2 regions of the Kitasatospora sp. NPDC096204 genome follow, and region 2 is predicted to be linked to the other one. Evidence: riboswitches for the same ligand, from Rfam matches in the RefSeq annotation. Region 2 holds a riboswitch; the other holds the start of a gene.
The links. A riboswitch is a leader RNA that binds a small molecule or an ion and turns the genes downstream of it on or off. The one in region 2 is predicted to bind thiamine pyrophosphate.
Positions count from the first base shown of each region.

Region 1 (4,946 bases), on a different contig from region 2:
GGCGTCGGCCAGCCGGGTACGCAGCGTGTCCGCCGCCATCAGATCAGCATCGCCTGGGCGCGGCGCTTCACCTCGGTGCCGCGGTTCTCCCGCAGCGCCTGGATGGGGCTGCCGGGCAGCGACGGGTCCTCGGTGAAGAGCCACTCCAGGATCTCCACGTCGTCGTACCCGCAGTCCCGCAGGACGGTCAGGGTGCCGGACAGGTGCTTGACCAGGCCCGGACCGTCGATGAACGCCGCCGGGACCTGCAGCGACTTGTTCGGCCCGCGCCGGACGGCGATCAGGCCGCCGTTCTTGACCAGGTCACGCACCTCGGTGACCCGGACCCCCCACTGCTCCGAGATGTCGGGCAGGTACATCCAGTCGGTGACCAGGGCTTCAATCTTGCTTTCGATCTCACTCACGTCACCAGACTGCCACCTCCACGGCCCACCGCGCACCAGGCACTACCCCGCGACGGTCGCCTTCAGCGGCACCGCCGGGTCGCCCGCCCGGGCCGGGTCCAGGGCCGTGCCGCGCTCGATCAGCTTCCGCCCCTGGGCGAGGTCGCGCGGCCGGTCCACGGCCAGCAGCGCGCTCGGCACGCCGTCGCGCAGCCAGAGCACCGACCAGTCGGCGTCCCCGGGGGCGCCGCGCCACAGCACCTCGTCGCCCTCGGCGTGCCGGCCGGCGTACTGGACCATCCGCCCGAACTGCTCCGACCAGAAGTACGGCACCGGGTCGTAGTCCGGCGCGTCCGCGCCCAGGACGGCGGCCGCCACCGCCTCACCGGACCGCAGGGCGTGGTCCCAGTGCTGGACGGCCAGCCGGGCACCGGCCCGGGCCGACGGGTAGCTGACGCAGTCGCCGGCCGCGAAGACGCCGGGCACCGAGGTGCGCAGCCGCCCGTCCACGACGACGGCGCCGGTCGCGTCCAGCTCGATCCCGGAGCCGGCCAGCCAGCCGGTCGCGGGGCGGGCCCCGATGCCGACCACCACCTCGTCGGCGGGCAGGTGCGAGCCGTCCGCCAGCAGCACCGCGCCGGGCTCCACGGCGGCCACGCCGACGCCGCAGCGCAGCTCGACCCCGGCCGCGGCGTACCAGGCGGCCATCGCCGAGCCGATCTCCGTCGGCAGCGCGCCGGGCAGCGGCGCCGGACCGGCCTCGACCACCGTCACCTCGCAGCCGGCCGCGCGGGCCGCGGTGGACACCTCGGCGCCGATCCAGCCCGCGCCGACCAGCACCAGCCGCAGCCCGGGGCGCAGCAGCGCGCGCAGCGCCAGGGCGTCGTCCAGGGTGTGCAGCAGGTGCGCCCGCTCGGCACCGGGCAGGGCGCGCGGCACGGCGCCGGTGGCGATCACCAGCGAGCCGTACGGGAGGTCGCCGCCGTCGGTGTGCAGCACGCCGGGGGTGAGGCCGGTGGCGCGGCGGCCGGTGAGCAGCTCGATGTCGAGCTGCCCGTAGTCGATGCCCAGGGCGGTGGAGTCGGCCTTGCCGAGCAGCACGTCCTTGGAGAGCGGCGGCCGGTCGTACGGCGCGTGCGGCTCCTCGCCGACCAGCACGATCCGCCCCTGCCACCCGCCCTGCCGCAGCTTGAGGGCGCACTGCGCCCCGGCCAGCCCGGCTCCGACGACGACCACCTGATCCGTTCCACTCAGCTCTGCCACGCCCGTCACTGTACTCAGCGGCCGACCGGCGGCCGCGGGGCCGGGGGTGGGCAAGCGGCCGCGGGGCCGGTCGGCAAGGGGCCGGGGGCGGTCCCACCCCCTGGTACGGGCCTTCGGCCGGGCCGACCCCCGGCGTTAAGGTGGGGGCACCACACGGGAGCCCGGCGGACCGGGCTGAGAGGCGGGCTGACACGGCCTGCGACCGTCCGAACCTGATCCGGGTCATACCGGCGAAGGGAGAAGAGCAGCTTTGTCACGCTTGCCATCACCCGCCCACGCCGACGTGCTGGTGATCGGCGGGGGCATCATCGGCCTCGCCGTCGCCTGGCGCGCCGCCCAGCGCGGCCTGCGGAACGTGACCGTGGTCGACCCCTCCCCCGGCGGCGGCGCGGCCCGGGTCGCGGCCGGCATGCTCGCCCCGGTCACCGAGCTGCAGTACGGCGAGGAGCCGCTGCTGCGCCTCGGCATGGCCTCGAACGAGCGGTACGCGGACTTCGCCGCCGAGCTCACCGAGGCCAGCGGCGGCCGGGACACCGGCTACCGCCGCTGCGGCACGCTCGCCGTCGCACTGGACTCCGACGACCGCGAGGAACTGCGCGAACTGCACGCCTTCCACCGGCGGCTCGGCCTGGACTCCGACTGGCTGACCGGCCGGGAGGCCCGCAAGCTGGAGCCGATGCTCGCCCCCGGGGTGCGCGGCGGGCTGCGCGTGGCCGAGGACCACCAGGTGGACGGCCGCCGGCTGCTGGACGCCCTGGTCTTCGCCTGTGAAGGCGCCGGGGTCCTGTTCCACCGGGCCGAGGCCGTCGAGCTACTGGTCGGGAACGGCCGGGCGACCGGCGCCCGCCTGAGCACCCGGGAGACGGTGAGCGCCGAGCAGGTCGTCCTCGCCGCCGGCCCGCACAGCCACCGGCTGCCCGGCCTGCCCGAGGGCGTGCTGCCCGCGATCCGCCCGGTGAAGGGGCAGGTGCTGCGGCTGCGCGTCCCGGACGCCTACCGCCCGTTCCTGTCCCGCAACGTCCGTGCCGTCGTCCGCGGCCGGCACCTGTACCTGGTGCCGCGCGAGAACGGCGAGCTGGTGGTAGGCGCGACCACCGAGGAGCAGGGCTACGACACCACCGTCACCGCCGGCGGGGTGTACGAACTCCTGCGCGACGCCCACGACTTGGTACCGGGGATCACCGAACTCCCGCTGCTGGAGACCTCGGCCGGGCTGCGCCCGGGATCACCGGACAACGCCCCGCTGCTGGGCCCGACCTCGCTGCCCGGGCTGGTCGCCGCCACCGGCCACCACCGCAACGGCGTGCTGCTCACCCCGGTGACCGCCGACCTGGTCTCCGAGTACCTGGCCACCGGCGAAGTCCCCGAGCTCGCAAGGCCGTTCACGTCCCTGCGCTTCTCCCCCGACCGCTCCACGACGAAGGCCTCCGCATGACCGAGATCGCCCTGACCGTCAACGGCGAGCCCCGCCGACTGCCCGCCGGGACCACCCTCGCCGAGGTGGTGGCCTCCGTCAGCGCCGCCAACACCGGCGTCGCCGCCGCGCTCAACGAGGCCGTGGTGCCGCGCGGTTCGTGGCCCGCGACGGCGCTGGACACCGGCGACCGGATCGAGATCCTCACCGCCGTCCAGGGAGGCTGAACCATGGCCGACGACCTTCTGACCATCGCCGGGACGTCCTTCTCCTCCCGGCTGATCATGGGCACCGGCGGCGCCCCCAGCCTGGAGGTCCTGGAGCGCGCGCTGCTCGCCTCCGGCACCGAGCTGACCACGGTCGCGATGCGCCGGGTCGACGCCGGCACCCAGGGCTCCGTCCTGGACGTGCTGACCCGCAACGGCATCCGGGTGCTGCCCAACACGGCCGGCTGCTTCACCGCCGGCGAGGCCGTGCTGACCGCGCGGCTGGCCCGCGAGGCGCTCGGCACCGACTGGGTCAAGCTGGAGGTGATCGCCGACGAGCGCACCCTGCTGCCCGACCCGATCGAACTGCTGGACGCCGCCGAGACGCTCGTCGACGACGGCTTCACCGTCCTGCCGTACACCAATGACGACCCGGTGCTGGCGCGCAAGCTGGAGGACGTCGGCTGCGCGGCCATCATGCCGCTGGGCTCGCCGATCGGTTCGGGTCTGGGCATCCGCAACCCGCACAACTTCCAGCTGATCGTGGAGGGCGCCGGCGTCCCGGTGATCCTGGACGCGGGCGCCGGCACCGCCTCCGACGTGGCGCTGGCGATGGAGCTGGGCTGCGCCGCGGTGATGCTCGCCTCCGCGGTGACCAGGGCTCAGGACCCGGTGCTGATGGCCGAGGCGATGCGGCACGCCGCCGAGGCGGGCCGGCTCGCCCACCGGGCCGGCCGCATCCCGCGCCGCTTCCACGCCGAGGCCTCCTCCGCGATGGCGGGCCGGGCCGACCTGGACACCCGCGAGCGCCCCGCGTTCTGAGCGTCCGGCGTGCCCACGGCCGTGTCACAAGCCGGGCACGGCCGGGCCCGGAGGCGGTGTCCTCCGGGCCCGGCCACGCCCGGCGGCACTAGACTCACCGGGTGGACATGGCACTGCACGACCCCCTGATCGGTACCCTGCTCGACAACCGGTACCGGGTCGAGCAGCGCATCGCGACCGGCGGGATGTCCACCGTCTACCGGGGCACCGACACCCGCCTGGACCGGGTGGTCGCACTCAAGGTGATGCACCCCTCGCTGGCCGGGGACGAGGGCTTCACCGCCCGCTTCATCCGCGAGGCCAAGGCGGTCGCCAAGCTCACCCACCCCAACGTGGTCAACGTCTTCGACCAGGGCGCGGACGGCGGCCACGTCTTCCTCGCCATGGAGTACGTGCCCGGCCGCACCCTGCGCGACCTGCTGCGCGACCGCGGCGCGCTGTCCGTCCGGGCCGCGCTGGACGTGCTGGAGCCGGTGCTGGCCGCGCTCGGCGCAGCCCACCGGGCCGGGCTGGTCCACCGCGACGTCAAGCCCGAGAACGTGCTGATCACCGAGGGCGGCCTGGTCAAGGTCGCCGACTTCGGCCTGGTCCGGGTGCTCGGCACCGCCGACGGCGCGCCCACCTCGACCACCACCGCCACCGGCGGCACCGTCCTGGGCACCGTCTCCTACCTGGCTCCCGAGCAGATCCTCCCGGACGCCCCCACCGACCAGCGGGTGGACGTCTACGCGGCCGGCATCCTGCTGTACGAGATGCTCACCGGCCACCGCCCGCACACCGGTGACAACCCCGTCCAGGTCATGTACAAGCACCTGCACGAGGACGTCCCGGCCCCCTCGCTGGTCGCCCCCGCCGTGG
Region 1 covers NZ_JBIWFT010000009.1:140,366-145,311, forward strand. The annotation lists gene thiE (thiamine phosphate synthase) at 1-39, opposite strand, end outside; gene ACIQ87_RS12475 (Rv2175c family DNA-binding protein) at 39-404, opposite strand; gene ACIQ87_RS12480 (NAD(P)/FAD-dependent oxidoreductase) at 447-1,655, opposite strand; TPP riboswitch at 1,790-1,902, shown strand; gene thiO (glycine oxidase ThiO) at 1,906-3,081, shown strand; gene thiS (sulfur carrier protein ThiS) at 3,078-3,287, shown strand; gene ACIQ87_RS12495 (thiazole synthase) at 3,291-4,088, shown strand; gene pknB (Stk1 family PASTA domain-containing Ser/Thr kinase) at 4,196-4,946, shown strand, end outside.
Region 1: it holds a riboswitch for thiamine pyrophosphate, as region 2 does, so the genes downstream of both, thiO (glycine oxidase ThiO) here and ACIQ87_RS31570 (purine-cytosine permease family protein) in region 2, are expected to answer to the same signal.

Region 2 (4,946 bases):
GTTCCTGGCTGCTGCCCAGCACCTCGTCCATCGAGCCGCGGTGCACGATGGTCGCCGCCTCCTCGATCGGCGGCAGGTCGAGCACCTCGAAGTCGTGCGCGCCCGGCCGCACCGACGAACCGACCGGGATGCCCACCAGGACCAGCACCGCGCCGTTGCCCTCCGGTGCGTCCTGGTAGCGGGCGACGGAAGGACCGGTCGCCTCGATCCCGGCCTCGGCCAGCCGCCCGCACAGCTCGCCGAACAGCGGCCCGATCACCGGTCCGATGTCCTCCGGCTCGTAACTCGCCGCCACACCGCTCAGTTGGGCCACCCGGACGGACGGCACCTTCTTCACCACGACATCGTGTGCGGACATGGTCCCCTCGCTCTCGATCGTTCGGAGCCTCGCCTCCACCCGGGTCAGCCGCAGCTCGTCGGCCGCGATCGCCTCGGCGAGCTGGGCCCGCCGCAGCCGCAGCATCCCGCGCAGTTCGGCCGGGTCCACCTGCTCGTCCAGGACGGCCCGTACCTGCTGCAGCGTGAAGCCGAGCTCCTTGAGCGCGATCACCCGGTTGAGCCGGGCGAGTTGGGAAGCCTCGTAGAAGCGGTACCCGCTGACCGGGTCCACCCGGGCGGGCCGCAGCAGTCCGATCGCGTCGTAGTGGCGCAGCATCCGTACCGACACCCGGCCGTGGCTGGCGAAGTCTCCGATGTTCAACATGGTGCGACCACTCCATCCCCTACCACCGTGTCAGGGTCAACCCCGTTCGCCCGCCTCCCCGGGAAACGCGAAGGGCGGGTGCCGAACGATGTCGGCACCCGCCCTGAGCAGGTGGTTCTCCTACCGGCGGAGAGCGTGGGATTCGAACCCACGGTACGGGGTCACCGCACGACAGTTTTCAAGACTGTTCCCTTAGGCCGCTCGGGCAGCTCTCCAGGCGGAGGTCAGCCTAACGGGTCCGGAGGGGTTCGGTGCACACGTTTCCGCGCGGGCGGTGGGTTACTGGTCGCCCTCGCGCTGGCCGAGGGTGACCTTGGTGTTGAGGGTCTGACCGTTGCGGGTGTACTCGACGTCGACGGTCTCGCCGGGCTTGTGCGTCCAGATCCGGCTGACCAGGGCGGGGCCGTTGTCGATCGGGACGCCGCCGAGCTTGGTGATGACGTCGCCCGGCTTGAGGCCGGCCTTGTCGGCCGCGCCGCCGGGGGTGACGGCGGGCTGGCCCTGGACGTCCTTGGTCTGGATCTGCGCGCCGTCGCCCTTGTAGTCGTCGTTGCGCAGCACGTCGAGCTTGGCGTAGACCGGCTTGCCGGTCTTGATCAGGGTGTCCGCGACCCACTTGGCCTGGTTGATCGGGATGGCGAAGCCCAGGCCGATGCTGCCGGCCCGGCCGTTGGCGGAGGCGTTGGACTGGATCGCCGAGTTGATGCCGATCACCGCGCCGCCGGAGTCCAGCAGCGGGCCGCCGGAGTTGCCGGGGTTGATCGAGGCGTCGGTCTGGAGGGCGTTCATGTACGAGGCCTGCGAGCCGGTGTCGTCGCCGGAGGCCACCGGGCGGTCCTTCGCGCTGATGATGCCGCTGGTGACGGTGGACTCCAGGCCGTACGGCGCGCCGATCGCGACGGTGGCGTCGCCGACGTTGACCTTGTCGGAGTCGGCCAGCGGCAGCGGGGCCAGCTTGCTCTTGGGCGGGTTGTCGATCTTGATCACGGCGACGTCGTAGCCCTCGGCGTGGCCCAGCACCGAGGCGCTGTAGGAGGTGCCGTCGGCGAACTTGACGGTCAGTTTGCCGCCGCTGAGGGTCGGCGCGACCACGTGGTTGTTGGTGAGGATGTGGCCCTCGGTGTCGAAGACGAAGCCGGTGCCGGTGCCCGACTCGCCGTTGCCCTGCGCCTTGATGGTGACGACGCTGGGCAGCGCCTTCTGCGCGATGGCGGCGATCGAGCCGGGGGCGGGCTCGTTCTTCTGGGTGTCGCTGGCCTGGACGGTGGTGCTGCGGTGGTCGTTCGCGGAGCTGCTGCTGTCGACGCGGTCGGCGACGGACACGCCGAGCGCACCGCCGGCCAGGCCGGCGACCACCGCGACGACCGCGATCAGCGCGACCAGACCGCCGCGCTTCTTGCGCGGGCCGCCGTGGCCGCCCGGGCCGCCGGGGTAGTCCGCCGGGTAACCGAGCGGACCGGCCGGGCCGCCGGGGTAGCCGGCGCCGCCGGAGGTGGAGTCGTGGGTGGGGCCCCAGCCGCCGAGCGGCTGGCCGGCCCCGAAGGGGTGGTGGCCGTGCGCGGCGGGGGCGGCGGCCGGGGCGGCGCCGAAGCCCTCGTGCGCGCCGGCGGCGGGGACGCCGTGGGTCGGGGTGGCGTACGGGTTGCCGGCCGGCGGCAGGGCCGGGGCGGCGGGGGCAGGCGCGGCGGGGGCCGCGGCGACCGGGGACGGCGGGGCGGGCGGCAGGACCGGCGGCGGCGCGTCGATGTAGCCGGTGGCCGGGTCGACGGCCGGCTCCTCCGCGACGGGCGCGGCGGACGCCACGGGCGCGGTGGGGGCCTCCGGCGCCGGCACCTTGGTGAAGGCGACGGTGGGCTTGTGCCCGCCCTCGGCCTGGGCACCCTCGGCCGGGACGGCGTCCACGGGCGGCGCCGCCTCGACGGCAGCGGCCTCGACGGCACCCGCCTCCGGCTCCGGCACCCGCCGGAAGGCCATGGTCGGCTGGTGCCCGCCCTGAGCAGGGCCTTCGGAAGCGGTCTCGGCCGCCCCCTGGCCGGCGGGCTGCTCCCCCTGCGGCCCGGCGGGCCCAACCTCGCGCTCGGTGCTCACGGACGACCTCCATAGCTGGCAGAACCAAGGACCATAGTTTTTCGCACTGACGATTCGATTGCCGTAAGGACCCCTCTGAAGAACTCATAAGAATCCTTAGCCGGTACCGACGCCGGTACCGGACGGCCGAGGCTCCCCTCCCCCGCCGGGCGTCCCGCGATGCGGACCGTACGCCCTCGGCCTTGGGTGTTGGCCCCCGTGCCGGTTAGCCTGTCGCTCACAACTGACACGCGGGAGCTTGGACCCACCAGGCTGAGAGTGCGCATGTCGACCGTACGCCACGCGAGTGACGGACGTTCGAGGGGGCGCTGACCGCCGGAACCTGTCCGGGTAATGCCGGCGTAGGGAGTATCGGCCATGCCGTCTGCTTCGCCATCCTCTTCTTCGGGTGCGCCCGAGTCCAAGGATCTCTCCGGGTCCACGGCCGTCCTGGACCGCCCCCAGCGGACCGATCACCGCGAGGCGCCCCTGGTGCTCGACACCGAGCCGCCGCGCACGCTGCGCTTCCGGGACCACTTCGCGCTCTGGATGAACCTGGGCGTCAGCCTGATCGGCTTCTCCACCGCCGCCACCGTGCTCGGCGCCCCCGGCAGCGAGCTGTCGCTGGCCGCCGCGGTGACCGCGATCACCGTCGGTACGGTCGTCGGCACCGCGATGCTCGGCCTGGCCTCGCTGATCGGCGCCCGCACCGGCGCCCCCGCGATGGCGAACCTGCGCGGGCTGTTCGGCACCCGGCTGTCGTACCTGCCGACCGTGCTGAACATCGTGCAGTGCATCGGCTGGGGCGTGTTCGAGCTGCTGACCATCTCGGCGGGCGCCCAGACCGTCGCCCACACCACCGGCTACCGCTGGCTGTTCGTCCTGCTCGCCGGCGCGCTGACCACCGTGCTGACCATCTGGCCGCTGGGCTCGATCGCGGTGCTGCGCCGCTTCGTGGCCGGGGCGGTCGCGGTGGCGATGGTCTACTTCACCGTCCAGCTGGGCCGCCAGGGCGTGCCGGACCCGGGCGCGGGCAACTGGCACGGCTTCCTGGGCGCCACCGACGCGATGATCGCGGTGTCGGTCTCCTTCGTCCCGCTGGCCGCCGACTACACCCGGCACTCGCGCACCCCGCGCTCGGCGTTCTGGGGCAGCTTCTCCGGCTACACGATCGCCCAGGTCTGGTGCTACGTGCTCGGCCTGATGGCGCTGCTGCAGTCGGACGGCGCCCCGAACCGGATCTTCGACTCCTTCCTGGGGGTCTGGGCCGGCTGGCTGTTCCTGCTGGTGCTGGTGCTGCGCGAGACGGACCAGTCCTTCGCCAACGTGTACTCGACCGCGATGTCGGTGCAGAACCTGCTGCCGAAGGTGGACCGCCGGGTGCTCTCCGGCGCGATCGGCGTGCTGATCACCGTGCTGGCGTTGCAGATCGACGAGTTCACCGACACCTACTACGGCTTCCTCGGCCTGATCGGCTCGGTGTTCGTGCCGCTGCTGGCGGTGCTCGTGGTGGACTACTTCCTCGGCGCCGGCCGGCGCGGCTGGGACCTCTCCGCGGACGCACCGTCCCGCTGGCTGATGCTGCTGCCGTGGGCGCTGGGCTTCGCCGTCTACCAGTTCATCGCGCCGACCAAGGTGGCCGACTGGTGGACGGACTTCTGGACCTCCGCCCAGGAGGCGCTGCACTTCACCCCGCAGGAGTGGACCTCGGCCTCGCTGTTCGCCTTCCTGGTGCCGGCCCTGGTCACCTGGGCGCTCACCCCGCTCGGCCGCCGCACCGCCCGGCCCTGACGGGACCGGACCGGAACGGAACGGACCGAACGCGAGGCCAGGCAGAACACGGCGAAGCACAGCAGAGCACGGCGGAGACGGCCCCACAGGTTGGGGCCGTCTTTGTCCGCGCTTCACTTCCGCCACCTATCGTTGGGCCCGTGACCAGCCAAGACCTGCCCTCGACGGCGGCGCGCACCGTGCCGACCGTCCAGGTGATCGCCCACCGCGGTTCCTCCCACGCCCTGCCCGAGCACACCCTCGCGGCCTACCGGCGCGCGCTCGACGAGGGCGCGGACGCGCTGGAGTGCGACGTCCGGGTCACCGCCGACGGCGCGCTGGTCTGCGTGCACGACCGCCGGATCGGCCGGGTCTCCAACGGCCGGGGCACCGTCTCGGCCATGAC
Region 2 covers NZ_JBIWFT010000037.1:22,000-26,945, reverse strand. The annotation lists gene ACIQ87_RS31585 (MerR family transcriptional regulator) at 1-703, opposite strand, end outside; tRNA gene ACIQ87_RS31580 (tRNA-Ser) at 831-918, opposite strand; gene ACIQ87_RS31575 (S1C family serine protease) at 983-2,791, opposite strand; TPP riboswitch at 3,012-3,156, shown strand; gene ACIQ87_RS31570 (purine-cytosine permease family protein) at 3,149-4,561, shown strand; gene ACIQ87_RS31565 (glycerophosphodiester phosphodiesterase) at 4,702-4,946, shown strand, end outside.